3 regions of the Mesorhizobium sp. M1050 genome follow, and region 3 is predicted to be linked to each of the others. Evidence: riboswitches for the same ligand, from Rfam matches in the RefSeq annotation. Region 3 holds a riboswitch; each other region holds the start of a gene.
What was found. Region 3 has a riboswitch for cobalamin ahead of bluB (5,6-dimethylbenzimidazole synthase). Riboswitches for the same ligand answer to the same signal wherever they lie in the genome.
Positions count from the first base shown of each region.

Region 1: another riboswitch for cobalamin. It lies ahead of NKH57_RS07065 (DUF1636 family protein); the one in region 3 lies ahead of bluB (5,6-dimethylbenzimidazole synthase).
Region 2: another riboswitch for cobalamin. It lies ahead of NKH57_RS15220 (aromatic ring-hydroxylating oxygenase subunit alpha); the one in region 3 lies ahead of bluB (5,6-dimethylbenzimidazole synthase).

Region 1 covers NZ_JAMYMV010000008.1:34,879-44,981, forward strand. Annotated here, with positions in the region: gene cobG (precorrin-3B synthase) at 1-192, opposite strand, end outside; gene cobN (cobaltochelatase subunit CobN) at 189-3,827, opposite strand; gene cobW (cobalamin biosynthesis protein CobW) at 3,846-4,883, opposite strand; gene NKH57_RS07065 (DUF1636 family protein) at 4,880-5,314, opposite strand; cobalamin riboswitch at 5,354-5,558, opposite strand; gene NKH57_RS07070 (winged helix-turn-helix domain-containing protein) at 5,587-6,786, opposite strand; gene NKH57_RS07075 (NADH-quinone oxidoreductase subunit A) at 7,105-7,470, shown strand; gene NKH57_RS07080 (NuoB/complex I 20 kDa subunit family protein) at 7,461-8,042, shown strand; gene NKH57_RS07085 (NADH-quinone oxidoreductase subunit C) at 8,047-8,649, shown strand; gene NKH57_RS07090 (NADH-quinone oxidoreductase subunit D) at 8,650-9,840, shown strand; gene NKH57_RS07095 (NADH-quinone oxidoreductase subunit E) at 9,841-10,103, shown strand, end outside.
Region 2 covers NZ_JAMYMV010000023.1:47,737-57,839, reverse strand. Annotated here, with positions in the region: gene NKH57_RS15225 (FAD-binding oxidoreductase) at 1-985, opposite strand, end outside; gene NKH57_RS15220 (aromatic ring-hydroxylating oxygenase subunit alpha) at 1,032-2,279, opposite strand; cobalamin riboswitch at 2,395-2,596, opposite strand; gene NKH57_RS15215 (DUF680 domain-containing protein) at 3,106-3,303, shown strand; gene NKH57_RS15210 (DUF680 domain-containing protein) at 3,374-3,583, shown strand; gene NKH57_RS15205 (DUF680 domain-containing protein) at 3,664-3,900, shown strand; gene NKH57_RS15200 (ABC transporter ATP-binding protein) at 3,984-5,096, opposite strand; gene bglA (beta-galactosidase BglA) at 5,121-6,785, opposite strand; gene NKH57_RS15190 (carbohydrate ABC transporter permease) at 6,790-7,944, opposite strand; gene NKH57_RS15185 (carbohydrate ABC transporter permease) at 7,946-8,959, opposite strand; gene NKH57_RS15180 (ABC transporter substrate-binding protein) at 9,210-10,103, opposite strand, start outside.
Region 3 covers NZ_JAMYMV010000014.1:17,598-27,700, forward strand. Annotated here, with positions in the region: gene NKH57_RS10930 (histidine phosphatase family protein) at 1-8, shown strand, start outside; gene NKH57_RS10935 (DUF1344 domain-containing protein) at 21-281, opposite strand; gene NKH57_RS10940 (hypothetical protein) at 384-554, opposite strand; gene aroC (chorismate synthase) at 558-1,667, shown strand; gene ribB (3,4-dihydroxy-2-butanone-4-phosphate synthase) at 1,770-2,870, shown strand; gene NKH57_RS10955 (MFS transporter) at 2,915-4,138, opposite strand; gene NKH57_RS10960 (TetR/AcrR family transcriptional regulator) at 4,260-4,868, shown strand; gene NKH57_RS10965 (hypothetical protein) at 4,963-5,946, shown strand; gene bluB (5,6-dimethylbenzimidazole synthase) at 5,947-6,693, opposite strand; cobalamin riboswitch at 6,742-6,921, opposite strand; gene NKH57_RS10975 (histone deacetylase family protein) at 7,043-7,969, shown strand; gene NKH57_RS10980 (exodeoxyribonuclease VII small subunit) at 7,973-8,224, shown strand; gene NKH57_RS10985 (DUF2277 domain-containing protein) at 8,323-8,589, shown strand; gene NKH57_RS10990 (pirin family protein) at 8,627-9,547, shown strand; gene dxs (1-deoxy-D-xylulose-5-phosphate synthase) at 9,691-10,103, shown strand, end outside.

The DNA.
Region 1 (10,103 bases), on a different contig from region 3:
TATCTGCAGGCTGCCGCGCGCGGTGACTTCCATGATGCCATTGCCAAGCCGCAATGCGGATTCGGCCAGTCCGATCAAAAACTTCGGCGACAATTCTCCCGCGACCGGGTTGAGCCGCACCAGCAGGCCGTCGCCGGTCTGCATCGGCGCTGACAGGGCGGGGCAGGCGCCACGACGTGAGAAGTCGTTCATGCCGCCACCCCAAGCGCTTCCGCCTCGGCAATCAGGGCCGTGAGATCGTCGTCGATGGAATTGCGCAAGGGATGCCATAGGCCACGCCGGCGCGCCGACAGCAAGCGCTCGGCGATGATTTTTGCGGCGGCGGGGTTCTCGCGCAGGATGAAGGCGCGGACGGCTGGATTGCCGACATACGCATCGTGAACGGCCTCGATCAGCGTTCCCGATATGGCATGAGTGGTTTCGGCGAAGCCGACCAGCCGGTCGACCGTTTCGGCGAATTCGGAAGCGCCGCGCGGGCCATGGCGCATCTGGCCCGATATGAAGCGCGGATTGACGGCGCGGGCGCGCACGACGCGGGCCACCGCCTCGCCAACCGAGCGCGGCTTCGGCTTTTGCGGGTCCGTGGTGTCGAGCACGATGACGTCGGCATTTCTGCCGAGGGCCGCCAGGGCTGCCGAAAAACCACCGATGAAGGCGACGTCGGCGGAGCCTTCGAGGATGTCGCGGCCGGGGTCGTCGCCGGTGTGGACGAGAAGATCAGCCTCGGCGATGCGACCCTCGAAGGCGCCGGGCGCCGAGACGCCTTCGCCCACCGCACCGCCATAGGCGTGCGAGGTGGCGTCGAGATAGGCGCGGCCGACCTCTTCGCGCACTTCCCAATCGCCGGAGGACAAAAGATCCTCGACGCCGGCGCCATAGGTGCCGGGCGAGGTGCCGAAAATGCGTGGGCTGACCTTGCCATCGGCGCGGGTCCTCGCCGCGAGCGGGTTTTCCGAATCCTCCTCGTCACGCGCGGCAACGGCGTTGGCGGCGGCATCGATCAGTGCGATCTGGGTCGGGAACATGTCGCGAAACAGGCCTGATATGCGCCAGGTGACGTCGACACGTGGGCGGCCAAGCGTGGCCAGCGGCAGCACTTCGATGCCGGTGATACGGCCGGTCGCAGGGTCCCATTGCGGCCGGCAGCCCATCAGCGCCAGCCCTTGCGCGATCTCCTCGCCGCCGGTGCGCAGCGAAGCGGAGCCCCAGAGATCGATGACCAGCGAGCGCGGCCAGTCGCCATGCGATTGCATGTAGCCGCGCACGACCTCTTCCGCCGCTGCCTTGCCCAGGTCATAGGCGGTCGGCGTCGGCATGGTGCGCGGATCCGACGTGAACAGATTGCGGCCGGTGGGCAGCACGTCCGAGCGCCCCCGCCCGGGCGCGCCTGCCGGACCGGCCTTGACGTGGCGGCCATCGAGTGCGGCAAGCAGCGCCATCTTCTCCGAATCAGCGCTTTGGCGGCGCATCGCATCGAGCTCGTCATCGGGAGCGCGGCCGTAGATATGCAGCCCGTCCTTGATGGCGAAATCCTTGAGGTCGCAGAGCCAGGCGTCAATGCGGCGCAACGCTTCATCGGGCGCGTCGGTCGTGGCGACGCCGGCTTCGGAGGCGACGCCGGTCTTCTGCGCCGTCTCGACGATCAGCTTGGCAAGGCGGTCACGGCGGCGGCGGTCGAGCCCGTCGGCCTGGGCGTATTCGTCGACCAACCGTTCCAGCTTGTGCTGGTTCTCGTCCAGGCCGGCGCCGGTCAGCGGCGGCGGCAGGTGGCCAAGGGTGACGGCGGCGATGCGCCGCTTGGCCTGTGCCGCTTCGCCGGGGTTGGAGACGATGAAGGGATAGATGACGGGCAGGGGACCGGTGACGATCTCGGGAAAGCAGTTTTCCGAAAGCGCGACCGTCTTGCCGGGCAGCCATTCCAGCGTGCCATGCGCGCCGACATGGACCAGCGCGTGGATGCCCAGCGACTTGCGCAGCCACAAGCCGAAGGCGATCAGCGCATGGCGCGGCGGCAGTGTCGGGTCGTGATAGTCGGCGCGGCGGTCGGCCGAGCGGCCGCGGTCGGGGGCGAGGGCCACAGTGACGTTGCCGAAGGTGGCGGCACGGAAGGGGAATTTGGCGAGGGTAGGTGCGTGAGTACCCCCCTCTGTCCTGCCGGACATCTCCCCCGCAAGGGGGGAGATTGGCAGTGCCGCCGCCTGCGCCTCTTCTGCAACGCTTGAGATTAGCGAAAGCGCAGATGACAGCTCAATCTCCCCCCTTGCGGGGGAGATGTCCGGCAGGACAGAGGGGGGTGCCTCGCGCAAACCTAACTCGTCCTCTGCCTTCCCCCAAGCAGCCTCTACAGCAACCATTGCCGCCTTCGGCAATTCGGTCGAAGAGGCGAGATAGTCGTCAAGCTTCAGCCCGTGGCTGGACGTTTCCAGGCTCTCCAGCAACGCACGCGGCGTCTCCGGAATCCCCTCAACTCCATAGCCCTGTTCGCTCAAGTCATGCAGCATCGCCAACACGCTGGACGGCACGTCGAGGCCGACGGCGTAGCCGGTGCGGCCGGGGGCGCTCGGATAATCCGGGATCAGGATGGCGAGCTTGCGCCCGGCGCGGGGCGTCTGCTGCAGGCGGATGAAGGCCGCGACGCGGTCAGCCACCTGCGCGACGCGATCGGGTTCCGGTCGGTTGGCGAAGGCGCGGTGGCCAAGCGCGGGATCGGTCTCGCTCTCGCCCTTGAAGGAGATCGCGCCGGCGAGGATGCGGCCGTCGAGTTCGGGCAGCACGACATGCATGGCGAGGTCGGCGGGCGCCAGGCCGCGCTGGTTGTTTTCCCAGATATCGCGGCGGGTGGTGGCGACGATGACCTGGAAGACGGGCACGCCGGCGCGGTCGAACAGAGTTTCGACGCCGGGCTCGGCGCCGGAAGCGAAAGCGGTCGCGGTGATGATGGCGGCGGGTTTCAGGAAGGCCAGTGACGTTTCCACGAACGCCAGGGATGCTGGGTCCTTGAGGCTGGAGACGAAGATGGGGACGGGGTTGATGCCGCGCTGCCGCAGCGCCTCAAACAGGGCGTCGATGGGCGCGACATCGGCGGCCAGCAGCATCGAGCGGTAGAACAGGATGGGCACGACGCTTCCCTCCCCCTCGAGGGGAGGGTGGCCCGAAGGGCCGGGTGGGGTCGGTACGACCGGACTCGACGTCTCTTTGAGTCGGCGCGTCTCAGAGAGGACCCCACCCCCGGCCTGCGGCCGGACCCTCCCCTCGAGGGGGAGGGGGACGACGCTGCGTTCGGGGTCGTAGTAACCGGCTTTCGGCACTGCGACCGGCTCTGCTACGTCCGCATCGGACCCCGCTAACCTTGCCAACCTTCGCACCAGCGCGCTCATATTCGCCAGGCCGCCCTCGCGGAAATAGTCGAGCAAGCCGTCGAGTTCTTCGCGCGGCAGCGTCGAGGCTTCGATCAGCCTTAGGTCCTCGTCGCGGCATTCGCCAGGCAGCAGCGCCAGTTTTATACCGCGCGCCCGCGCCGTCGAGGCAAGCTGGTCGCAGCCGTAGCGCCACCAGTCGTAACCGCCGAGGATGCGGACGAGGATGATTTTGGCGTGACGGGCGACGCTGTCGACCCAGAGGTCGACGGACATGGGATGGCGCAAGTCGCGCAGTGCCGCCAGCCGCATCGAGGGCAGGCGGTCGGCGTCGGCCTTCCACGCTGCCGCCAGTCCGGCGAGGTCGCTGTCGGTGAAGGACAGGGCCACGATATCCGCCGGCGTCTGCCGCAGATCGACCGGCTCGGCGAGGTCGTCGAGCGAGGCGGATGTCGTGGTTAGGATGTGCATCGCAACCTGTGTCCGAAATCAGCCGGCGAGTATACGCTCGATAGCCGGGCGGTTCAGCCCCTTGAGGCCGATGACGACAAGGCGCGAGCGGCGGTCGTCCTGCGCCGTCCAGGCGCGGTCATAGTAGTGGTTGACGCGCGGCCCGACGGCCTGCAGCAGCAGCCGCATCGGCTTGCCGCCGACCTCGACGAAGCCTTTCACACGCAGCACGTTCTCTTCCTCGGCAGCCGTGGCGACGCGTTTCGCCAATTCGTCCGGATTGGCGATCGAGGCAATGTCGACGATGAACGTATCGAAGTCGTCATGCTCATGGTCGAAGGCGCCGTCGTGATGGGACTTGCGGTTCTCGATATCGTCCTCGACCGCGAGTCCGAGGCCGAGCAGCACGGAGGGATCCACCTTGCCATGCGACGTCGGCACGATCTTCACCGCGCGGGCGGAGTGTTCGTTGATGATGGCGTTGGCGCGGGCGGTGCCGGTGGCGTCCATCAGGTCGCTTTTCGACAGGATGATCAGGTCGGCGCAAGCGATCTGGTCCTCGAACACTTCCTCGACCGGGTCGTCGTGGTCGAGCGTCTCGTCCTGGGCGCGCTGCACCTGGAGTGCCTCCATGTCGTTGGCGACGCGTCCCTCGGCCAATGCCGGCCCGTCGACCACGGCGATGACGCCATCAACGGTCACGCGGCTTTTCACGCTCGGCCACTGGAAAGCCTGGACCAGCGGCTTGGGCAAAGCGAGGCCGGAAGTCTCGATCAGGATGTGGTCGACCTTCGGAGTCAGCGCGAGGATCTGGTCGAGCGCCGGCACGAAATCGTCGGCGACGGTGCAGCAGATGCAGCCATTGGCCAGTTCGACGATGTTTTCCTCGGGGCAGGTGTCGATGCCGCAGCCCTTCAGGATCTCGCCGTCGATGCCGATGTCGCCGAACTCGTTGACGATGATGGCAATACGCTTGCCGCCGGCGTTTTCCAGGAGATGGCGGACCAGCGTCGTCTTGCCGGCGCCGAGAAAGCCGGTGACGACGGTGCAGGGGACGCGGGAGACGGAAGCAGTCATTTCAAGTCCTTCAACAGGTCGAGGGGAGGGATGCGGGCAACAAGGCCGCGCTTCAGGCTATCGGGGCGGCCGCGCCACGGGATCAAACCGTCGGCCGAGGTGGCGAAGAGCTTCGCGCCGGTGACGAGATCGCTGCCACTGGTTGCCGTCAGGTCGCCGAAGACATAACTCCAGCACCCGTCGCGCAGGATGGCGGCGCTGAGCCGCCGCTTGCAATTGCCGAGACATTCGACGCTGCTGATGCGAATGTTGTCGCCCGACGCGGCGCGTCGCGTGTCGTCCGCCAGCAGTTCGCCGGCGCGGGGATGGGCGTCGGAGCCGGTTTCATCGCGGCAGGAGGCGCAGACGATCACGGTGACGCCAGCCAAGGCATCATCATGGCCGGACGAAACATCCGCTGTGCCAGCCGAAAAACTGCTGTCGTGGTCCAAAGATCGTGCTCCTTGCCCGGAAACCCGCCGGACGATCGGATTCTGTAGTCGCAGACGGCAGGTCTCCTGGCTCGCGGGTCATTGCCTTGGGTAGCCGCCTTCCCGGGATCACCCCAGTGGCTTTCGGCCTTGGCTCTTCGCTTACAGTTGCGGGGACAGCCGCGGATTTGGGATTTCGTCCCTCACCGCATTCCCTCTTAGCTCCTCTCGTTGAAGAGAAGAGACCGTCTGTACCGGATTTAGGCTTTTGCAGGCGGCAGTGTCAACGCGGCTTACGACACGGCGATGTCGGCCAGCGCCGGACCCAAGTCACCGGCGGGCGTCACTTCCATGCGCTCAAGGCCAAGCCAGCCCTGCATCTGTTTCAATTCCTCGAAGAGCTGAGCAGCGGTTTCAGGCGGCGCACCGGACTCGGCATAGGTGGCATGGACGCGCAGGGCACTGGCCGGCCGGTCGGCCTTGAGGTCGACGCGCGCGACGATCCTGTCGCCGAGCAGGAACGGCAGGACATAATAGCCGTATTGCCGCTTGTCGGCCGGCGTGTAGATTTCGATGCGGTAGTGGAAATCGAACAGCCGCTCGGTGCGCGAGCGTTCGAAGACCACCGGGTCAAACGGCGCCAGCAGGGCGCGTGCCTCGACCTTGCGCGGCAGACGGGCATCCTTGTGAAGATAAGCTGGCTTGTCCCAGCCTTCGACGCGCACCGGCAGCAATTCGCCTGTTTCAACCAGTTCCTCCAGCCGGCCTTTCATGTCGGCCGGCGACAGGCGGAAATAGTCGCGCAAATCGCCTGATGTCGCGATGCCGTGGGCTCGGGCGGAAATGCGCAGCAATTCGCGGTGCGCGTCCTCGGCGGCCGGAACCGGAAGATCGAGGATCGCCTGCGGCAGCACACGCTCGGGCAGGTCATAGAAGCGTTCGAAACCGCGACGGTGCGCCGTAGTGATGCGTCCGGCCCAGAACAGCCATTCGAAGGCATGCTTGGCATGGCTCCAGCCCCACCAGCCACCCGAGCCCTTCTGGCCCTCGAGCGCGGAGGCGGCGGTCGGGCCGCGCTCGACGACCTGGCGGTAGATCTCTTCGACATAGGCGGCGTGCTCGCGGCCCCATTTGGCAAGGCCCAGATACATTTCGTCGCCGCGCTCGGCCCGTTGCATGCGCCAGCGCATCAGCGGGTATGTCTTGACCGGCAGGAAAGAGGCCTCATGCGCCCAATATTCGAAGACCGTGCGCTTGCGCGTCATGGCCGCATTGTCGAGCAAGGCGAGAGGGTAAGGGCCAAGGCGCGAATAGAGCGGCATATAATGAGCGCGCACCACCGCGCTGACGGAATCGATCTGCAGCAGACCGGTTCGAGCCAGCACGCGGGCAAAATGGCGGCGGTCTGGCGTAGCTGTTGGGCGGGGATCGAGAAAACCTTGGGCGGCAAGCGCGATGCGCCGGGCCATGGGGAGCGAGATCTTTTCCTTCATGCAGGCGTCACTCTGAGGGCGATGATCGGTGATTCCGGACAATGCTAGCAGGGTTTTGGCAGCAACCATGTCAGGAGAGAAAAGTGGAGTAAAAAGCGAAGGAAATCAAACAGGAGCGGATCGGACCAGTTTGCCGCGATAAGCCGTCCAGGTCAGTGTTTTGAACAAGGTTTGACTTGCTTCGCTGGAAGTGCTGCGCTAACCCTCGCCGCGTTGCAGCATAGGCCCTTAAAACGGTTCAGCGGTTAAACTGTCACGCTTCCGCATTAGGGTCCGGTGCTGTAATCAACGTGGATTGGCGCCAACGGAAAGCCGAGCATGAACGCACTATTGAGCTCATACCTGCCCATCGTCCTGTTCATCGGCGTGGCGCTGGTTGTCGGCCTGGCGCTGCTGGCCGCACCCTTCCTGGTGGCTTACCGCAACCCCGATCCCGAAAAGCTTTCCGCCTACGAGTGCGGTTTCAACTCGTTCGACGACGCCCGCATGAAGTTCGACATCCGATTCTACCTGGTGTCGATCCTGTTCATCATCTTCGACCTGGAAGTGGCCTTCCTGTTTCCGTGGGCGGTGTCGTTCTCGAAGATCGGAATGCTCGGCTTCTGGTCGATGATGGTGTTTCTGGCGGTGCTGACCATCGGCTTTGCCTATGAATGGAAAAAAGGAGCGCTGGAATGGGATTGAACGACAGTTCAGGCACCCTCGTCGCGCCGAAGCCTAAAGGTATCCTCGATCCCAATACCGGCCGGCCGGTAGGGGGAGACGATCCCTTCTTCCTCGAGATCAACAACGAACTGGCCGACAAGGGCTTTCTCGTCACCTCGACAGAGGCGCTGATTACCTGGGCGCGCAGCGGTTCGCTGATGTTCATGACCTTCGGTCTTGCCTGCTGCGCGGTCGAGATGATCCACACCTCGATGCCGCGTTATGACTCGGAGAGGTTCGGCGTCGCGCCGCGCGCGTCTCCGCGCCAGTCCGACATCATGATCGTCGCCGGCACGCTGACCAACAAGATGGCGCCGGCGCTGCGCAAGGTCTACGACCAGATGCCGGAACCGCGCTACGTCATCTCGATGGGCTCCTGCGCCAATGGCGGCGGCTACTACCACTATTCCTATTCGGTGGTGCGTGGCTGCGACCGCATCGTGCCGGTCGACATCTATGTGCCCGGCTGCCCGCCGAGCGCCGAAGCGCTGCTTTACGGCATTCTTCTCTTGCAGAAGAAGATCCGCCGCACCGGCACGATCGAACGGTAAATCCATGACCGCATCCCTGAGCGAACTGTCGACCTATCTCGGCGAGAAGCTGATCGACCGCGTGAATGACGCTGATATCGCCTATGGTGAGCTTACCATTGGCGTCGAGCCGCGCGATCTGGTCGAGGTCATGACCTTCCTGCGCGACGATGCGCGCTGCCAGTTCATCTCGATCATCGACGTCTGCGGCGCCGACTATCCGTCACGCGCCAAGCGCTTCGACGTCGTCTACCATCTTCTGTCGCCGAAGCAGAATGTGCGCATCCGCGTCAAGGTGCAGGCCGACGAGGAAACCATGGTGCCGTCGATCACCGGCGTCTTTCCGGGTGCCGACTGGTTCGAGCGCGAGACCTACGATCTCTACGGCGTGCTGTTCTCGGGCCATCCCGATCTGCGCCGCCTGCTGACTGATTACGGTTTCGAAGGCCACCCGCTGCGCAAGGATTTCCCGCTGACCGGCTTCGTCGAGGTGCGCTACGACGACGAAGCCAAGCGCGTCATCTACGAGCCTGTGGAATTGAAGCAGGAATTCCGCAATTTCGATTTTTTGTCCCCGTGGGAAGGTACTGATTACGTCCTGCCGGGTGACGAGAAGGCAAAGCAGTAAATGGCTGAAACCTCCGTCCGCAATTTTAACATCAACTTTGGGCCTCAACACCCTGCGGCGCATGGTGTTTTGAGGTTGGTCCTTGAACTCGACGGCGAAGTCGTCGATCGCGTCGATCCGCATATCGGGCTCTTGCATCGCGGCACGGAAAAGCTGATCGAGGCCAAGACCTATCTGCAGGCGATCCCCTATCTGGACCGGCTCGACTATTGCGCGCCGATGAACCAGGAGCACGCCTTCGCGCTGGCTGCCGAGCGTCTGCTCGGCATCGAGGTGCCGAAGCGCGGCCAGCTGATCCGCGTGCTCTACTGCGAAATCGGCCGCATCATGTCGCACATCCTCAATGTGACGACGCAGGCGATGGACGTCGGTGCGCTGACGCCGCCGCTGTGGGGCTTCGTCGAGCGCGAAAAGCTGATGGTGTTCTATGAGCGCGCCTCCGGTTCGCGCATGCATGCCGCCTATTTCCGTCCGGGTGGTGTCCATCAGGACCTGCCGCAGAAGCTGGTCGAGGATATCGGCAAATGGATCGATCCGTTCCTCAAGTCGATCGACGACCTTGATCAACTGCTGACCGGCAATCGCATCTTCAAACAGCGCAATGTCGATATCGGCATCGTAACGCTGGCCGATGCCTGGGCCTGGGGTTTTTCCGGAGTCATGGTGCGCGGCTCGGGCGCTCCTTGGGATCTGCGCAAGTCGCAACCCTATGAATGCTATTCGGAAATGGATTTCGACATTCCGATCGGCAAGAACGGCGACTGCTTCGACCGTTACCTCGTGCGCATGGAAGAAATGCGCCAGTCTGCAAAAATCATGCGCCAGTGCGTCGATCTCTTGCTGGGCAAGGAAAGCACCGGTCCAGTGTCGAACCTCGACGGCAAGGTGGTGCCGCCCAAGCGTCAGGCGATGAAGCGCTCGATGGAAGCGCTGATCCACCACTTCAAGCTCTACACCGAGGGTTATCGCGTGCCGGCCGGCGAGGTCTATGCGGCGGTCGAGGCGCCGAAGGGTGAATTCGGCGTCTATCTGATCTCCGATGGCTCCAACAAGCCCTACCGCTGCAAGCTGCGCGCGCCCGGCTTCGCGCATCTGCAGGCCATGGATTTCCTCTGTCGCGGCCACATGCTGGCCGACGTCACCGCCGTTCTCGGCTCCCTCGACATCGTGTTTGGTGAGGTCGATCGCTAAATGTCAGTCCGCCGTCTCGCAGAAGCCAGCGTCCAGCCAGCATCCTTCGCCTTCAACCGCGCGAATGCGGCCGCGGCGAAGCAATGGATCAAGAAGTACCCGAAGGGCCGCGAACCGTCGGCCATCATCCCGCTTCTGATGCTGGCGCAGGAGCAGGAAGGCTGGGTGACGAAGGCGGCGATCGAGACGATCTCCGACATGCTCGGCATGCCCCGTATCCGTGGCCTCGAGGTGGCGACCTTCTACACCCAATATCAGTTGAA
Region 2 (10,103 bases), on a different contig from region 3:
CCTTTTTCACCTTGCAGGTGCCGCACAGGCCGAACTCGCATGCAGCGGGAATCCGCACGCCTGAGGCCCGCGCGGTCTGCAGGACGGTTTGGCCGGCGACGCAGTCGGCATCGACATCCGAAAGCGAGAATCGGATCGGTGTCACGGCTTCGATCGGGGCGACGGCGTCGTCTCCCGCCGGCAAAGCGAACGGCGCCGGGATCTCCTCCACGGCCGGCGCCGCAAAGCTCTCCTGATGGTATTTCGTCATGTCGAAGCCGGTGGCCTCCAGCATGCCGCGCACGGCGCGCATGAAAGGATCGGGGCCGCAGCAGAAGATTTCGCGCTCGCGGAAATCGGGCGCCAGCAGCGGCAGCCTGATGGCGTCGATGCGGCCCATATGGCCGAACCAGCCCTCTCGGCTCGAACGCTCCTCGATCATGAAACCGAGCGACAAGCCCGGCATACGGCTGCCGAGCAGTTCGAGCTCCTTGCGGAAAATGATCTCTTCCGGGCGGCGCGCGCAATTGACGAAGCCGACATCGGTCCATGGCGCACAGTCGTTCAGCCAGCGCAGCATCGACATCATCGGCGTCACGCCCGAACCGGCCGAAATGAACAGATATTTAGCCGCCGGGTGACTGTGCAGCGAAAAATCGCCGGTCGGCCCATAGGCCTTGACGTGCGAGCCGGGCGTCAGATGGTCAAACATCCATCGCGTGCCGGTGCTGCCGGCTTGCGCCTTCACCGTCACTGCGATCGAGAACGGCCGCGATGGCGAGGACGACAGCGTATAGGTGCGCATCAGCGGCCCGTCCGCGGTCGGCAGTTCCAACGTCACGAACTGGCCCGGCTTGTAGCGGAACCAGGTCTGGTTGTCGGAGCGGAAGGTGAAGGTCTTGACGTCAGGCGCTTCGTCGCTGACGCCGATCACCTCCAGCACCTGCAGCCTGTCGTTCCAGGGCGTCATCTGGTCGAGATGGCGATAGAGGCCAAGATCCGTCATCGCATTCATCCTCTCTTGTCCCTCATGTCTTGTGCATGTGATGCAACTAGGCGACGCTGCGCAGCGCCGGCCTTCCGCCTTCGGCGAGGCGCGGGCCGATGAACGACGCGTACCATTCGACGAACTGGATCACGCCGCCCTCATGCAGCTCCGAATAGGGGCCCGGTTCATAGGCGGGCGACAGGATGCCGAGGGCGTTTTCCTCAACGATGCGGCGGTCCTGGTCGTTGGTTTCGGTCCACACATGGGTAAGGTCTTCGATGGTGTAGTCGACGCCCTCGACCGCGTCCTTGTGCACCAGCCATTTCGTCGTCACCGCCGTTTCCGTGGCGCTGATCGGCACCACCCGGAACGTCACCGCGTGATCGATGAGGATATGGTTCCATGTCGTCGGATAGTGATAGTGCATCAAGGTGCCGATGCGGTCGGCGGAGACAGCGTCGGAGAGGTTCTTCTTCACCGCCAGTTTGCCGCTCATGGTGTAGCTGACGGCATCGCGCAGCAGCGGCGCGCGGGTGGCGCGATACTGCCCGGCCGGATCGATGCGGAACTTGCTCGGCAGGCCTGATGCCTCGCATTTGGCCCAATGCGCGACCATTTCGGGGTCGCTGTCGGCGCCGTTGACGCCGGTCACGGTCGGAGCCTCGGGGAAGGTCTTGCACAACTCGGGATGATTGGCGACGCAGTGATAGCACTCGCGGTTGTTTTCCCAGACCAACTTCCAGTTGCCCTTCTCGATGATCGTGCTCTCGAAGGCGACCTTTGCTTCCCGCAACCGGTGCGGCAGCAGATAAGGTTCGATCATCGCCCGCATCGGCGCGAAATCCGCTGGCTCCTTGGCCAGGCAGATGAAGATATAGCCGCCGACGCTCTCGCAGGCGACCGGCTTCAGACCGAACTCACTCTTGTCGAAACCGTCGGCCATCTGACGGGCGAACAGCAGCCGGCCGTCGAGCTCATAGGTCCACTGGTGATAGGGGCAGACGAGCTTTGCCGCAGTACCCTTGTCGGTGTTGCAGACGCGACTGCCGCGATGGCGGCAGGAATTGTGGAAGGCGTTGATCTTGCCTTGCTGGTCACGGACAAGAACAACCGGATAGTCGCCGATCTGCACAGTAATGTAGCTGCCCGGCTTCGGCAGCTCGCAATCATGGCCGATGAACAGCCAATCGCGATACAAGATCAGCTCCATGTCCAGCTTGAAGTAGTCTGGATCGGTGTAGAAGGGCTGCTCTAGCGAAAAGCCTTGCCGACGGCTGTTCAAGCGCCTCAGCATGTCGTTGCGAATATCCATGTCCTGTCCTCGTTATCTAAGGACTGAACTGGTGGTGACGGAGGAAGGATTGGACGCAGGCCGGCGAGGCGCCGGGCATGCACTATCCACCTCTTGATCGCCCACCGCGATCAGTCGAGTCTAGAAATCTCGGGCTGGTTTCCGGGCTCTGGAGTTGTCCTTGCGGACGATCGCGACACCTTCCCAGGCAGTTGCCCAGTGGTCTCCCGTTGCGACTTGAACTCCACCACCGTTGCGGGGGCAGCGCCGGATTTTGACCGGCTTCCCAATTCTCCGCCCCGTCGTCACGAAGCGGCACCTGAGATGGCATGATCTAACCACGATCGCTGGCGCGTCATCGGCATGAAAACGACATCGTATCCATGCCGCGCGACACGCGTGCGAAACGTTCGGGTTGGCGATTGCCGGGCTGAAATCCTATCTCTTCGGCAGCCATCGCCACTTGCAATCTCCTCGAAAGCCGACCCCTTGCCGGCGGCCAAAAAGGCTAACGGTTTCGAAAAGTGACTATTAGCTGATTCTAAAATCGAACCGAACGGTTCGTTTCTGTTGACGGTGCGTGCAGGACATTGTGAACGCCGGGCCTTGGCAACAGTTGGTGATCCAGCGGACGGTTTTGCTTAAACCATTGAAAAAGATAAATAATAAGTAGCGTGTAGAAGCCCTTGGCACAATTTCAAGTAGCGGAATCATGGTCCACACGAAACAACTTCGTGATTGGAAAAGGCGAGGATGCCCTCCCACATCGGGGCTGTCCGAACGACGCGATTTCATTTCCAAGACACGCCGCTAGACGGACGAAAAAGAAGATACTGGAGTACAAAAAATGAAAAAGATCATTCTCACTGCCGCCGCCGTTCTGGCCATTTCCGGCAGCGCCTTCGCTAATGGCAGCGACCACTATGGTTCGAACGCCCCGACAGCCACTGCCGTCGACAGCTCGTACACCGCTTCGGTCAAGAAGTCCGAACCGGCTGCTCAGACACCTGCCCAGGGCAGCGACCGTAACCTCTTCGGCCACTAACAACCAATTCCCAGTTGACGGCGGGTTCGCCCGCCATCCTGGCGAAATCCAGAAATTCAGGAGAGTTGAGATGAAGAAGATCATTCTTGCTACCGCCGCCGTTCTGGCCGTCACTGGCAGTGTCTTCGCCGGCAGCGACAACTTTGGCTCCAACGGCGCCAACCAGCCTGCCACCACCGCCGTCGACAGCTCGTACACGGCTTCCGTCAAGAAGTCGGAGCCGGCCACGCAGGCGCCTGTCAACCATGGCAGCGACCGCAACCTGTTCGGCAACAACTAACATCCGATCAAAACCAACATCCGACAGCGATGCTGCGGGTTAATCGGCAGCATCGAATTCGAGAATACGGAGTGTCAAAAATGAAAAAGATTGTTCTTACTGCCGCCGCTCTTCTGATTGCCGCCGGCAGCGCCTATGCCCGCAACGACAACGTTGGTGGCACCGATATCAACAAGCTGGCGACCTCCAAGGTCGACACCACGCCGACGTCTTCGGTGCGCGACACCGGTTCGCCGGTCTACAAGCTGCTCAATTCGTCGGGCGACGTACCGAAGTCCGCCCCTCAGGGCAGCGACCGGAATCTCTTCGGCCGCTAACAGCCGAAGCTGATCTCCAAACAAGAGCGGCGGGCTGGGCCCGCCGCTCTTGTTTTTGCAACGTGCAGTCTCATCATGGAACCTCAGGCCGCCTTAGCCTCTGCTTCGTGAAGCGCGAAGGACCGCCCATCCGTGTCGAAGATATGCAGGTCTTCGCCATTGGCGCTCAGCCGCAATGTCGAGCCGCGCTTGACCTCGACATTGCCGGGCAGCTTGGTCACCAGCGGCAGATCGGCGCGGCCGATGTCGACATAGACAAGCTGGACCTCGCCGAGCTGCTCGACATAGTCGACCGTCCCTTCGAACAGATAGTCCGCACCGCTGGCAATGATCAGGTCCTCCGGCCGCACGCCAAAGCTCACCGCGGCGCCCTTTGCCGAAGCAGGGGTCGTGATCGGCACGGTTGCCTTGCGCCCGCCGACATGGCTGACGACAGTCGGGTTTCCGGTCCTTTCGATGGTCGCCGGCAGGATGTTCATGGCCGGCGAGCCGATGAACTGGGCAACGAACAGATTGCCGGGCTTCTTGTAGAGATCCATAGGCGTGCCGACCTGTTCGATATGGCCTTCCTTGAGCACAACGATGCGGTCGGCCAGCGTCATCGCCTCGACCTGGTCATGGGTGACGTAGATCATGGTCGTGGCGGGCATCGATTCCTTGAGCTTGGCGATTTCGATGCGGGTGGCGACGCGAAGTGCGGCGTCAAGGTTCGACAGCGGCTCGTCGAACAGGAACACCTTCGGATTGCGCACGATGGCGCGGCCGATGGCGACGCGCTGGCGTTGTCCGCCCGACATCGCCTTGGGCAAGCGGTCGAGATATTTCGTCAACTGCAGGATTTCCGCCGCCTGGCGTACGCGCCGGTCGATCTCGGCCTTGTTCTCCTTCCCGATCTTCATCGAGAACGCCATGTTGTCGTAAACGGTCATGTGCGGGTACAGCGCGTAGGACTGGAACACCATGGCGATGCCCCGCTTCGACGGCGGCACGTCGTTCACGACCTCGCCGGCTATTCTGAGCTCGCCAGAGGTGATTTCCTCGAGCCCGGCGATCGACCTCAGCAATGTCGACTTGCCGCAGCCCGACGGACCGACGAAGACGATGAATTCGCCCGACTTGATATCGAGGTCGATGCCGTGGAGAATGTTCAGATTGCCGTAGGACTTCTTCACTTGTCTTAGCGTGACATCGGCCATTGGGTTCCTCCAGTGATTTGAAATTCAGTCGACGCGCCCGAACCAGGCGCCGTAGCCGCCAAGCTCGATGGAACCGCTGCTTACCTGCCCCGAAAATCCGTGCCCGGGCAAAGGTTGCAGCGATCGGCTGCCAAGGTCAACGTTGGTTGGCCCGGCTCCCAGATTGAAGACGCAGACGATCTGCTCGTTGCCTGCGCGGCGGGTGAAGGCGACGGTGTCGCCCTCGCTTTCGATGAAGGTGATGTCACCCTTGACAAGCGCCGGATGGGCACGCCGGAACGTGAGAAAGCGACGATAGTGCTCAAGCAGCGAATTCTCGTCGCCCTGCTGGACATTGACCGCTTGCGACAGATGCTTGGTCGGCACCGGCAGCCAGGGCTTTGCCGGGGAGAATCCGCCATTCTTGGCGCTGCCGTCCCACACCATCGGCGTGCGGCAGCCATCGCGGCCTTTGAATTCCGGCCAGAAGCGGATGCCGTAGGGGTCCTGCAAGTCCTCGAAGCGCAGTTCCGCTTCGGCGAGCCCAAGCTCTTCGCCCTGGTAGATGCAGACCGAACCGCGCAATGACATCAAGAGCGCCGAGATGACCTTGAGGTAGGCGGTCGGATCGGCTTCGCCAGCCGCCCAGCGCGAGGCCGGGCGCATCACGTCGTGGTTGGAGAAGGCCCAGCACGACCAGCCGTCGCTGGCGACCTTGCCGAAGGATTCCAGCACCGAGCGGACCTTGGCCGCACTGATCTTTTCCGGCGCCAGGAAGTCGAACGAGTAGCACATGTGCACGCGCTTGCCGCCGGCCGTGTAGGCAGCCACAACGTCCAGTCCCCGCTGCGAATCGCCGACCTCGCCGACCGCGGCGGTTGCCGGGTATTCGTCGAGCAGCGCGCGGAAGCGCTCGAGGAAGCCGAGGTTCTCAGGGCGGCTCTTGTCGTAGAGATGGTCCTGATAATTGTAGGGGTTGACCGCGGGTGCGGTCTGGTCGTTGCGCTCTTCCGGCGGCAGCGGCGGATTGTTTTCCAGGCCCTGGCTGTGGAAATAGAAATTGATGGTGTCGAGCCGAAAACCGTCGACGCCACGCTCCAGCCAGAAGCGGGTGACGTCCAGCAACGCATCCTGGACCTGGTGGTTGTGGAAGTTGAGGTCGGGCTGCTCGGCCAGGAAATTATGCAGGTAATATTGCTGGCGGCTGGTGTCCCATTGCCAGGCCGAGCCGCCGAAGATCGATAGCCAGTTGTTGGGTGGCGTGCCGTCCGGGCTGGCGTCCGCCCAGACGTACCAGTCGGCCTTCGGGTTGGTGCGGTTCGACCGGCTTTCCTTGAACCATGGGTGGTTGTCGGCGGTGTGCGACAGCACCTCGTCGATCATCACCTTCAAGCCTAGCCTGTGTGCCTCGGCGGTCAGCGCGTCGAAGTCGGCCAGCGTACCGAACATCGGATCGACGTCGCAATAATCGGTGACATCGTAGCCGAAATCCTTCATCGGCGATTTGAAGAACGGCGAAATCCAGATGGCGTCCGCACCGAGTGCCGCAATGTAGGGGAGGCGGCCGATGATCCCCTTGAGGTCGCCGATACCGTCGCCGTTCGAGTCCTGATAGCTGCGCGGGTAGATCTGGTAGATCACAGCACCCCGCCACCAGTCGCGATCGATGGCGAGGTCAGGTTTCGAGCTGGCCTTCAAAGCGGATCGCATCGTTTCAGCCTCCTTTCACCGAGCCGGCAAGCAGCCCGCGGACAAAATAGCGCTGCAGCGAGAAGAAGACGATCAGCGGCACGATTATGGTCACGAAAGCCGATGTCGTCAGAATCTCCCAGTCGCCACCGCGTGAGCCCAACAACGCATTGAGCTTGGCGGTCAGCACGATCTGGTCTGCCTCTGTACCCAGGAAAACCATCGCCACCAGCAGATCGTTCCATACCCATAGGAACTGGAAGATGGCAAACGAAGCCAGCACTGGGAAGGACAGCGGCAAGACGATCTTGACGAAGATCTCGAAATCGCTGGCGCCATCGATACGCGCCGATTCCATGATTTCGCGCGGCAGGCCGGCAATGTAGCTGCGCAGCAGGTAGATGGCGAAGGGCAAGCCGAAGCCGGTATGCGCCAGCCAGATACCGAGATAGGTTTTCGACGGCATGCCGAAGAAAGCGCCGACGCCGTTGTAGAGTTTCAGGAGCGGGATCAGCGACATCTGCAGCGGCACCACCAGCAGGCCGATGATGACGGCGATCAGCAGCGCCCGGCCGGGAAACCGCATCCAGGCCAGAGCGTAGGCGGCAAAGGCAGCGATCAGGATCGGGATGACGGTCGCCGGGATGGTGACGGTCAGCGAATTCATGAACGACCGTCCGATGCCCTCGGAAAACAAGACTGTCTTGTAGTTCTCGGTGGTGAATTTCGGCGGCGCCGACGAGGCATAGTAGACGCGCTGGCCGCGATCGCCTTCGAATGCCTTGGGCGACTGCATGACGAAGCTGCCGTCTTCATTCAGCTGCAAGATTTCGCCATCGCCGAGATCGGCCGAAGTGCCAGCGGGATATTGCGTTGGCGCCGCCGATTTAACACCGAAGGCGCTGATGTTGCGCTTGGCACCGTCGCCGAAGATGTTGCCCTCGAGAACGAACTTGCCGTCCTTTTCGACTTGCGTCGAGGCGGCCGGCAGTCGGCCGGCTTCGGTCTGAGTGGAACTGGCGAACGAATTCCACCAGCCAGAGGCGATGATCTGGTTCTTGTCGCGCAGCGACGAGACCAGGATGCCGAGCGTCGGTATGGTCCAGATCGCGACGAAGACAAGCACGGCGATATGGACGCCGAAGCGGCTGGCGAAGGAATTTCCGGTCGCAACGGCCATCTCAATGTCCTCCCGTCTCTTTGTTCGCCTGGCGGATGTTCCAGACCATGATCGGAATGACCGCGATCATGATGATGATGGCGATGGTGGCGCCGCGGCCGAAATCGCCGCCGCCACGGAACATCCAGTCGAACATCAAATTGGCCAGGACCTGGCTGTTCCACTGGCCGTTGGTCATGGTCAGCACGATGTCGAACACTTTGAGCACCAGGATGGTGATGGTGGTCCAGACGACGGCGATGGTGCCCCATATCTGCGGCACCATGATCTTCCAGAAGATCTGGAATGGATTGGCGCCGTCGATGACGGCGGCTTCCAGTGTTTCTTCGGGAATGCCGCGCAGGGCGGAAGACAGGATCACCATGGCAAAGCCGGTCTGGATCCAGATCAGGATCACCATCAGGAAGAAATTGTTCCAGAACGGCAGTGATATCCAGACCTGCGGCTGACCGCCGAAATGCTGGATGACGGCGTTGAGGATGCCGATCTGGGTCTGACCCTCGCCGCGATACTCGTAGATGAATTTCCAGATCACGCTGGCGCCGACGAAGGAGATCGCCAGCGGCAGGAAGATCAGGCTCTTGGCGATCGTGCCCCACCAGATCTTGTCGGTGAGCACGGCGATGATCAGCCCGAGGAAGGTGCAGGCGGCCGGTACCACCGCCAGCCAGACGATGTTGTTGAGGATCGAGTTGCGGAACTCGCGATCTCCGAAGGCCCATTCATAATTGGCCAGGCCGACGAAATTGACGCCGCCGCGATCGAGGAACGACAGCCGCAGCGTCTCGACTACCGGATAGATCAGATAGATGGTCAAGATGATCATCGCCGGACCGACGAACAGCCACGGCCGGACCAGCCCTTGCCGGCGCAGATTGTCGATAGCCGCGGCGCCAGCGACGCCACGCGATGGAAATATCAGGTCGACCAGTTTGTTGGCGCCCCAGAAATAGGCGACGCAACCGCCGACCCCGACGATGATGACGAATATGGCCGAGAAAATCTGAGCCGCCATGGGTCCCTCCCCCTGCGCATCACTAGCCAAGGCCGAACGGTCAGGGCGATGAGATGCGCCGATTCAGTTGTTCAGAGCGCTATCGCCAGGCAGACAGGTCTTCCTCTTTGCCGGTCGCGCTTCATGCCGGATGTCCGTGTGCTCATGATAGTCGCCGCGGCACGGGCCGCCGGTTGGATTCGGGCCTCCAGGGCCCGGATCCAGTCAGGATCGATAGGTCAAACGTCCAGCCGAACAATCGGCGCCTTGCCTACTTTATGGCGTCCCAGCTTTTCTGAATGTCGGTGGCGACATCCTGAGCGGACTTGCCGCCGACCAGGTCGATCATGCCGGTCCAGAAGGCGCCGGCGCCGATCTTGCCGGGCATCAGGTCGGAACCGTCGAAGCGGAAGGTCGAGGCGTTGGCGAGGATGTCGCCCTGCTTCCTCAGCGCGTCGCTGGCATAGGCCTCCTTGTTGACCGACTTGAGCGGCGTCACGAAACCGCCTTCGGCCATCCAGATCTCATGGGCGAGTGGCATCTTCAGGAATTCGATGAAAGCGCGGGCGCTCTTGCTGTCTTTCGTGATCATCGCCAGCGTACCGGCACCGAGCACGGGCGTGCCCAGCTCAGGCTTGGAGGCATAGGGCGGGAAGTAGAAGAAGTCCGCGTCCTGGCCAATCTTGGTGCCTTCCGGGAAGAAGGTCGGGATGAACGACGCCTGGTGGTGCAGGTAGCATTTCGGCGGCACTGAGAAGAGGCCCTTCGGGCTGTCGCGGAAATCGGTCGCCGCAACTGCCTTGGCACCGCCATCGACCATCTTGTCGTCGGTCGCGATCTTGCCGAAGATGTCGATGGCGCTGACCACTGCCGGGTCGTTGAACGGGATCTCGTTCTTCACCCATTTGTCGTAGACTTCCGGAGGCTGGGTGCGCAGCATCAGGTCTTCGACCCAGTCGGTCGCCGGCCAGCCGGTGGCGCCGCCGGAGCCGAGGCCGATGCACCACGGCTTGCCGCCGTCGGCGATGATCTTCTTTTCGAGATCGGCGAGCTCTTCCTGCGTCTTCGGCACCTTGTAGCCGGCTTCCTCGAAATTGTCCGGCGAGTACCAGACCAGCGATTTCACGTCGGCCTTGTAGGGGAAGGCGAAGAAGCCCGGCTTGCC
Region 3 (10,103 bases):
GGCTTTAGGGCACCAATTCCCTAGTTCGTGTCGCTGTCCGGTAACTGCATATCGGTGACGACATTCTCGCCATTGTTCACGTCATAAGCGATGACGATGTCCATGCCCGGCTTCAGCGCGTCTAGATAGGTCTCGGCATTCAGCTTGTAGGACTTGCCGTCATCCAACGTCAGCGTCAGCGCGTCCTTGTCGACCTTCTTGATCAAACCTTCGGTCTGGCCAGCGAAAGCAGCGGTTGAAAGCAGCAGTGTGGCGGCAATGGCGCCAATCAGGGTACGCATAGTCGTTCCTCTTTGTCATTGCACCGGCATGGCGGCGGGCGTTCAACGGCGGATGGAGCAGAGCAGAAACCAACCGAATGTGTCAAAACTAAATCCGCCAGATCACAGTTTGACCCCTGTGAAAAACGCCAATAGAAGCAGACTACAGCGCCGCGCGGCCTCATGGACGCGCAAAGGACGCTGTAGCACTTTTGATTGCGCATGATCCTTTCCGAACATCGCTTCGATTTCGGGGTCATGCGTCAAGCCGGCTCCGCTGCCGGGCAGGGTCATTCTATGTCTCACAACACGTTCGGTCACCTTTTCCGCGTCACCACCTGGGGTGAAAGCCATGGCCCGTCGCTCGGCTGCGTCGTCGATGGTTGTCCGCCCGGCATCCGCTTCACCCAAGCCGAGATTCAGGCTGAACTCGACAAGCGTCGGCCGGGACAGTCACGTTTCGTGACGCAACGTCGCGAACCAGATGAGGTGAAGGTGCTGTCCGGCTTCATCCTCGACGAGGACGGCGAGACCATGATCACCACCGGCACGCCGGTGTCGATGCTGATCGAGAATGTCGACCAGCGCTCGAAGGATTATGGCGAGATAGCCCGCCAATATCGGCCCGGCCATGCCGATTACACTTATGACGTCAAATACGGCGTGCGCGATTATCGTGGCGGCGGCCGCTCCTCGGCCCGCGAGACGGCCGCGCGGGTGGCAGCCGGTGCCTTGGCGCGCAAGGTTGTGCCCGGCGTGGTGGTGCGTGGCGCGCTGGTGTCGATGGGCGAAAAATCCATCGACCGCGCCAACTGGAACTGGAATTTCATCGGCGACGCGGAAAATCCGTTCTTCACCCCCGATCCGGCTTCCGTTCCCGTCTTCACTAGATATCTCGACGGCATCCGCAAGGCGGGGTCCTCGGTCGGTGCCGTGATCGAGATCGTCGCCGACGGCGTTCCGGCAGGCCTGGGCGCGCCGATCTACGCCAAGCTCGACCAGGACATCGCTTCTGGCCTGATGTCGATCAACGCGGTCAAGGGCGTCGAGATCGGCAACGGCTTCGAGGCCGCCCGCATCACCGGCGAGCAGAATGCCGACGAGATGCGCATGGGCAATGATGGCAAGCCGGTGTTCCTGTCCAACAATGCCGGCGGTATCCTTGGCGGCATCTCGACCGGCCAGGCGATCGTCGCCCGTTTCGCCGTCAAGCCGACCTCCTCGATCCTGACGCCGCGAAGATCGATCGACAAGGACGGCCACGACGTCGAGATCATGACCAGGGGCCGCCACGATCCATGCGTCGGCATCCGCGCCGTGCCGATTGGCGAGGCGATGGTTGCCTGTGCGATCGCCGACCACTATCTGCGGCATCGAGGACAGACGGGAAAGGGAATAGGGGAATAGGGGACTATGTTGCGCTCTTAGCCCGGCCAGCCAAATCTTTTTGCTTTTCCCTACTCCAGTACTGCTCTACTCCCTTATTCCCTGCGAGCGAAGCGAGCATTTATGCCTTACGACCAGAAGAAAATCGTCGAAGCCCTGCGCGCTTTCGAACGGGGCGAGATCGTCGTCGTCATGGACGATGACGGGCGCGAAAACGAGGGCGACCTGATTGTTGCCGCCGTCCATTGCACGCCGGAAAAGATGGCGTTCATCGTTCGCCATACCTCCGGCATCGTCTGCACGCCGATGCCGCGCGAGGAAGCCAAGCGGCTGAACCTTGCGCCGATGGTCGCCGACAATGATTCGGCCCACACCACCGCTTTCACGGTCAGCGTCGATTTCAAGCATGGCACCACCACGGGCATTTCGGCCGACGACCGCACGCTGACCGTGCGCAACCTCGCCAACGGCAATGTCGGCGCCTCCGATTTCGTCCGCCCAGGCCACATCTTTCCGCTGATCGCGCGCGAGGGCGGCGTGCTGATGCGTTCGGGTCATACCGAAGCGGCGGTCGATTTGTGCAAGCTCGCCGGCCTGCCGCCGATCGGCGTCATTTCCGAACTGGTCAATGACGACGGCACCGTCAAGCGCGGCCCGCAGGTCGCGGCCTTTGCCGAGGAGCATGGCCTGAAGCAGGTTTCGGTCGCCGACCTCATAGGATATCGGCAGCGCAAGGAAACGCTGGTCGAGCGCGTCGCCTGCTCGGAAATCGACACGCTCGGCGGCAAGGCGCAGGTCTTTACCTACACGCTGCCCTGGGACTCCATGCATCACGTTGCCATCGTCTTCGGCGACATCCGTGACGGCGAGGACGTGCCGGTGCGTCTGCATTCCGAGGATGTGGTGACGGATGTCTTCGGCACCAGCCATCGGCTCGACGCCATCATGAAGGCGATGGGCGAGCGCAGGCGCGGCGTTATCGTCTATCTGCGCGAAGGCTCTGTCGGCGTCGCCCATCAGGAGCGCAAGCGGCCGGCGAGCGGCGACCGCGAGGATCACGAAGAGGCCCGCCGCCGCGAAAACGAGTGGCGCGAGATCGGGCTCGGCGCGCAGATCCTTAAGGATCTCGGCATTTCCTCGATCAACCTGATCGCCTCGCGCGAACGCCACTATGTCGGCCTCGAAGGTTTCGGCATCCATATCGCCAAGACCGAGATTCTCTGATCCTTCGCCCGACAGCGCCCGGTTCCAAACCGGGCGCTCGACGATTATTCCGCAGGGATTGCGGCAGCTTCGCATCTGTCCAGGTCGCATTCCTGAGTGGCAAGCCTGCGCTGGCCAAGCAGCACCGTGGCCAGCGCGACTGTGCCTGAGGCAACCGAGACCCAGAACCCGTTCTGGGCGCCGAATGCGTCCACCACCGCACCGGCGGCGAAGGAACCAAGCGCCATGCCGATGCCGATCCCGGTCATCACCCAGGTGATGCCTTCGGTCAGCATTGCCTCCGGCACGTGTCGTTCAATCAGGCCGAAGGCGGTTATGAAGGTCGGCGAGATCGCAACGCCGCTGATGAACACGGTCAATGCCAGCAGAGGCACCGTGTCGGCGGTAAGCGGCAGCAGCGTGCCAAGCGCGACGAGGGCGACTGCGATGGCCAACTGGCGTTGCAGCGGCGTTTTTACGTTGAGTGCCCCGACGATGATGCCAAGCACGAACGACCCGAGCGCATAGACGCCGATGACCAAGCTCGCGGCCGCCGGTTGCCCCAGCTCTTTGGTGATCGCGACGGTACTCACTTCCGTCGTCGCGAAGGTTGCGCCGACGAAGATCAGGGCGAAGGTGATGATCTGAACCGGTCGCAGGCGGATTGCGGAGCCGCCAGAGCCCTGTTCCACCGGTCGCACTTGCGGCTCGGTCGAGCGTTGCAGAATGAAGGCTATCGATCCGAATACGAGAAATAACGTGCTCGCCACCATGCCCGCTTCCGGGAACAGCGCGGCACTCAAGCCCACCGACAGCGATGCCCCGGCTATGTAGACCAGTTCGTCGGCCGCCGACTCGAAGGCGAACGCGGTGTTCATCTGAGGCCGCCCGCGAAAAATCTCGGTCCAGCGCGCGCGCACCATTGCCGGGATGCTTGGCATCGCCGCCGCCAGCAGTGCCGACACGAACAGCATCCACACCGGCCAGTCTTGGTTGGCGGCCGCAACCAATACGACGAAAGCCAGCACCGAAATGATGGTGGTGGGCACTACGATCCGCGTCTGGCCAAGGCGATCCACCAGTCTCGATATCTGCGGCGCCAGGAAAGCGTTGGCGAGCGCGAATGTCGCGGCGACGGCGCCGGCCAGCCAATATTCGCCGCGCGTCTGCGACAGCATTGCCACGATACCGATTGGCGCCATGGCGATCGGCAGGCGCGCTATGAAGCCTGCGGCGGCAAAGCCCTTGGTTCCGGGGGCACGAAAGATCTCCGAATAGGGATTTTGCATGGGTTGGTTCCTCGACAAAGCACGATTCGACAATTACATACGATGCGTATGAATGTTAAATAGAGCATACGCCGCGTATGTCAATTGGCATACGGTTCGTATGTGGATAGGGCCAGGAGCCATGCACAAACCCCGCAAGGAGATGATTGCCGAGACGCGTGCCAAGCTGATCGCGGCAGCCCGCCATGCTTTCGGCACGATCGGCTATGCCGAAGCCTCGATGGATGATTTCACCGCATCGGCCGGGCTGACTCGCGGCGCGCTCTATCATCATTTCGGCGACAAGAAGGGCCTGCTGCAGGCGGTCATCACCGAAATCGACGGCGAGATGGCGGCACGCATCGATGAGGTCGCGTCGAGAGCGCCGACCCGCTGGCAGCATTTTGTCGACGAATGCACGACCTATATTGAGATGGCATTGGAGCCGGAAATCCAGCGCATCATGTTCCGGGATGGCCCGGCCGTTCTGGGGGATCCGGCACAATGGCCGAACGCCAATGCGTGCATCGCTTCAATGACCGGCCATCTGACGGCGCTTCAGGAGGAGGGGGTCGTAGTCTCCAGCCTCGACCCCGAAACTGCCTCGCGGCTGATCAATGGGGCGAGCAGCCAGGCGGCGCAACGGATCGCCAATTCGAACGACCCCGAAGCGACGTCGAAGAAGGTGGTGGTGGCGTTCAAGCAACTGCTCGAAGGCCTACTCAAAAGGCCAGGTTCGCAACCGAACTGAAATCCCATCGGTGGCCCGGCGCCGCGGCCGGCAATTGACAATCGCCGGGTTGGGTCCATCCTCTTTCACCACCTCTGAGGGGGAGATTCGGGGCATGTGGGATTTCGATATCGGCAGGTCGGTGTCCATCATGATGCGGACCTGGCCGTTCATTGTCTTTCGCATGATCGTCTATTTCGGCATCACACTGGCCTACATCATGGCGACCGGCACGGGCGCCTCCGTCGGCTATGGCGTCGGCCACATCTCCACCGATCCCGACGGGCCGATGTCCTTTGCCTTGTGGGGCGGGGTGGTCGGTTTCGGCATCGTCTCGATCGCCGTCTACTGGATCCGCGAATACATCCTCTATGTCGTCAAGGCCGGCCACATCGCCGTGATGGTCCATCTGATCGACGGCCGTGACATTCCCGGCGGCCAGGACCAGATCGCCTACGCCAAGGATATCGTCACCCAGCGTTTTGCCGAGGCCAACATCCTTTTCGTCGTCGATCAGCTGGTCAAGGGCGCCATCCGGGCCATCACCGGCCTGCTCGGCGGCATCGCCGCCTTCCTGCCGATCCCGGGTTTGAGCGGTCTGGTCTCCTTCATCAACACGGTGATCCGCCTGTCGCTGACCTATGTCGACGAGATCATCCTCGGCTACAACATTCGCATCAATTCGTCCTCGCCGTTCGAGACGGCGCGCCAAGGCGTCGTGCTCTATGCCCAGAACGGCAAGGTGATGGTCAAGAACGCCGTCTGGCTGGCGGTCATCATGTGGGGCGTATCCTTCGTTATCTTCCTGCTGATGCTGGCGCCGGCCGCCGCCATTCTTTTCCTGATGCCAGGGCAATTGGCGGGCTGGGCCTTCGTGCTAGCCATCGTCTTCGCCTGGGCCTTCAAGGCGGCGTTCATCGAGCCCTTCGCCATCGCTTGCCTGATGCAGGTCTATTTCAAGACCATCGCGGGCCAGGTGCCAGATCCGGCCTGGGACACCCGGCTGGCGGAGGCGTCGTCGAAGTTCAGGGAACTCAAGGACAAGGCGCTGGCCTCCTTTGGCGGCTCGCCCTGGGGACCGGCCGGCGCGACACCCTGATCAGCGAGGGCTCGACGGCGCGGCAGAAACGGTGTTGAGGCGCGCCACGGTCGATTTGAGCAGCACTTCACCTTGCCCGGAAAACGTCTCGCTCATGATCAGTTCCGGCAGCGGCAGCCGCCGTCCCCAGCCATGCGTTTCAAGGTCAGGTTTTGGCGCGAACTCCGAGACGCGGCCGACGCAGAGATAGGCGACCGGGGTCACATGCTCCGGAATTGAAAGCAGGCCTTTCAACGCTTGCGCCTCGATGATGCTGACCCAGCCGACACCGACGCCTTCGGCGCGCGCCGCCAGCCAGAAATTCTGCACCGCGCAGACCGTGCTGTAGAGGTCCATCTCCGGATTGTGCGAGCGTCCCAGTGGCGAACCCTTCGAACGCTCGCGATCGCAGGTGATGCAGATGTTGAGCGCGCTTTCGCAAATGCCTTCCAGCTTGAGTTTGCGGTAGAGCGCCTGCCGCTCTTCCGCAATGGCCGGCAGTTCCTGCTGGCGCGCCGCCAGGAACAGGTCGCGCACCTTTTCCCGTCGTTCGGCATCGCGAATGACGATAAAATTCCAAGGCTGCATGAAGCCGACCGACGGCGCGTGATGAGCGGCAAGCAGCAACCGCGCCAGCACCTCATCGTCGAGCGCGGTGGGCAGGAAATGGCTGCGGACGTCGCGCCGCGTGAACATGGCGCGATACACCGCATCGCGTGCATTCCGGTCAAATCCATCGCCAACAGCAGCGGTCGTGTGTTCAGGCATCGCTTGTCCCCTTGCGATTGCAATCGATGCCAACCGCCTGACCATGCGGATGACGATGCCTGCCAGGCCGGTCTTCTGGCTCGGGATCAACCCGCGTCCGGTGCCTTCCCGTCATCGACAGTGGCATATACCGGCGCGGTCCCCCTTACAGCGTTGGGCACGCCACGGAATTCAACCGTGTTCCCGATTCTCCCGCTTGCGGCGGGCACCAGGCAGTGCCACGGACCTTACGCCGAAGCGCGGACGACGCCAATGCCTGCAGCGACGCGAATGGACGCAGGCGCGATTTTCCCCAGTCATCGGCCGCCCGTGCATGGCCTTTGTCGATCCGGGTCACTAGATTAGGACGATGGCTACCCGTCTCTATACCCATCCGATCTTCCTTGAGCACCTCACGCCGCCCGGCCATCCCGAGCGGCCGGACCGCTTGCGCGCCATCGAGCGCGTGCTGGACGACGAGGCTTTTGCCGCGCTCGATCGTATCCAGGCGCCGGAAGGCGACGAGGCCACCATCCTCTATGCTCATCCCGCCGATTTCGTCGCCCGCGTGCGCGCCGCCATTCCTGACGAGGGAATCGCCCGCATCGACGCCGACACCACGGCCAGCCCGAAGAGCTGGCAGGCGGCGATCACCGCAATCGGTGCGGCCAACGCCGCCGTCGACGACGTCTTTGCAGGCCGCGCCGACAATGTCTTCGTCGCGGCGCGGCCGCCCGGCCACCATGCCGAAAAAACCACGGCGATGGGTTTTTGTCTGTTCAATACGGCGGCGATCGCGGCGCGTTATGCGCAGAAGAAGCATGGTATCGAGCGTGTTGCCGTCGTCGACTGGGACGTGCATCACGGCAACGGCACGCAGGATATTTTCTGGGACGATCCGTCGGTGCTCTATTGCTCGACGCACCAGATGCCGCTCTATCCCGGCACTGGCGCCAAGAACGAAACCGGTGCCGGCAACATTGTCAACGTACCGCTGGCGCCGCAGACCGGCAGCGAGGTGTTTCGCGATGCCTTCCTGTCGCGCGTGCTGCCGGCGCTCGACAATTTCGCGCCCGACCTGATCATCATTTCGGCCGGGTTCGACGCACATCACCGCGATCCGCTGGCCGAGATCAACCTGACCGAGGACGATTTCGACTGGGCGACCGGCCAGCTGATGCAGCGCGCCGCGCGTCACAGCGGCGACCGGCTCGTCAGCCTGCTCGAGGGTGGCTACGATCTGCAGGGATTGGCATTTTCGGTCGCCGCCCATGTCGGGCGACTGATGAAAGGATGAATGATGGCTGGTGAGATCAACGACGATGTCAAGGCGATGAGCTTCGAACAGGCACTCGATGCGCTGGAAAAGATCGTCGATGATCTTGAGCGTGGCGACGTGCCGCTCGACCAGTCGATCAAGATCTATGAACGCGGCGAGGCATTGAAGGCGCATTGCGACCGGCTGCTGAAGGCCGCCGAGGACAAGGTCGAGAAGATCAGGCTGTCGCGTGACGGCAAGCCGGTTGGAACAGAGCCGCTCGACGCGGACTGAGGCACCCAGCCGTCTCACCGATTTTTGGACACGATCATGATTGAACATAGAGTTCGTCTTGATTGAAACAGCTCGGGACAAGAGGAGATACGGAAACGATGTGCAGAAACATCAAGACCCTGTTCAATTTTGATCCGCCCGCGACCAACGACGAAGTTCGCGACGCGGCACTTCAGTTTGTCCGCAAGCTGAGCGGAACGACGCGGCCTTCGAAGCAGAACCAGCATGCCTTCGACCACGCGGTCGAAGCCATCGCGGCATCGGCGCGCGAACTGCTCGATTCACTCGAAACTCATCAGCATCCTCGCAATCGCGAGGAAGTGGCGGCCAAACTAAGGGCGAAATCGGCGATCCGGTTTGCCTGAAGCGTCCAGCTGCCTCTGGCGCTGACAAGGAGAGTGCATGAGCTTCTTCCCGGGGAAAGACCCAGAGGCCGGCGACGCCTTCGCCAGCGACCAGATCGAACTGATGGTCATCCCCAACGCCAAGGATATTGGCGGTTTCCAGGTTCGCCGCGCCTTGCCGACCGCCAAGAGGCGGTTGGTCGGCCCGTTCATCTTCTTCGACCGCATGGGCCCGGCTATCCTGCGCGCCGGCCAGGCGCTCGACGTACGCCCGCATCCGCATATCGGCCTGTCGACGGTCACCTATCTGTTCGACGGCAATATAAGGCATCGCGATTCACTCGGCACCGAAATGGTCATCCAGCCCGGTGACGTAAACCTGATGACCGCCGGCCGCGGCATCGTCCATTCTGAGCGCACCCCTGAAGAACTGCGCGGCGCGCCGATGTCGATTTCCGGCCTGCAGACCTGGTTGGCGCTGCCGGACGGCAAGGAAGAAGTAGCCCCGGTTTTCGAGAACACCACAGCACTCCGGTTGCCCGAGATCGACGCCGAGGGCGTTAGCGGCCGCATTGCCATTGGTGATTTCCAAGGGCTGCGATCCCCGGTCAGGGCCGACACAGAGACACTCTATGCCGATCTGCGCCTGGCGCCAGGCGCCAGCGTGAAGATCCCGGCCGATGCGGAAGAACGAGCCATCTACACACTGGAAGGCGAGGTCTCGATCTCGGGCGACGTTTTCCCGGCCGAACGGTTGCTGGTGTTTCGGCCCGGTGACGAGATCGTCGTATCGTCGCACACCGCAGCGCATTTCATGCTGTTCGGCGGCGCTTCGCTCGGCTCGCAGCGCTACATCTGGTGGAATTTCGTCTCATCGTCGAAGGAACGCATCGAGCAGGCCAAGCAGGAATGGAAGACGGGACGCTTCGATATTGTTCCAGGAGACGAGGAAGAGTTCATTCCGCTGCCGGAAAGCTGATGCATGTTGCCCAAAAGTGGCCCGGTTCTGGGAGAACGGCATGCATCAAAACAAGAACCACAGCCTGATCCGCGTCACTGACGTGCATTTACATTCTCCGGCCGGCGGCCTATTTCGCCAATGAACAGAAAGCCTGAGCACCCGTGAACGCAACGCCGCATACGCCGCTTCTCGACAAGGTCCGCATCCCAGCCGACCTGCGCACGCTTGCGGAAAGCGAGCTGCCGCAATTGGCGTCCGAGCTTCGCGCCGAGCTGATCGACGCCGTCTCCCACACCGGCGGCCATCTTGGCGCCGGCCTTGGCGTGGTCGAGCTGACGGTGGCGCTGCACTATGTCTTCAACACCCCCGATGACCGGCTGATCTGGGATGTCGGCCATCAGGCCTATCCGCACAAGATCCTGACCGGCCGCCGTGACCGCATCCGCACATTGCGCCAGGAGGGCGGCCTCTCGGGCTTCACCCGCCGCGCCGAGAGCGAGTACGATCCCTTCGGCGCCGCCCACTCCTCGACATCGATTTCGGCCGGCCTCGGCATGGCTGCCGCTCGCGATCT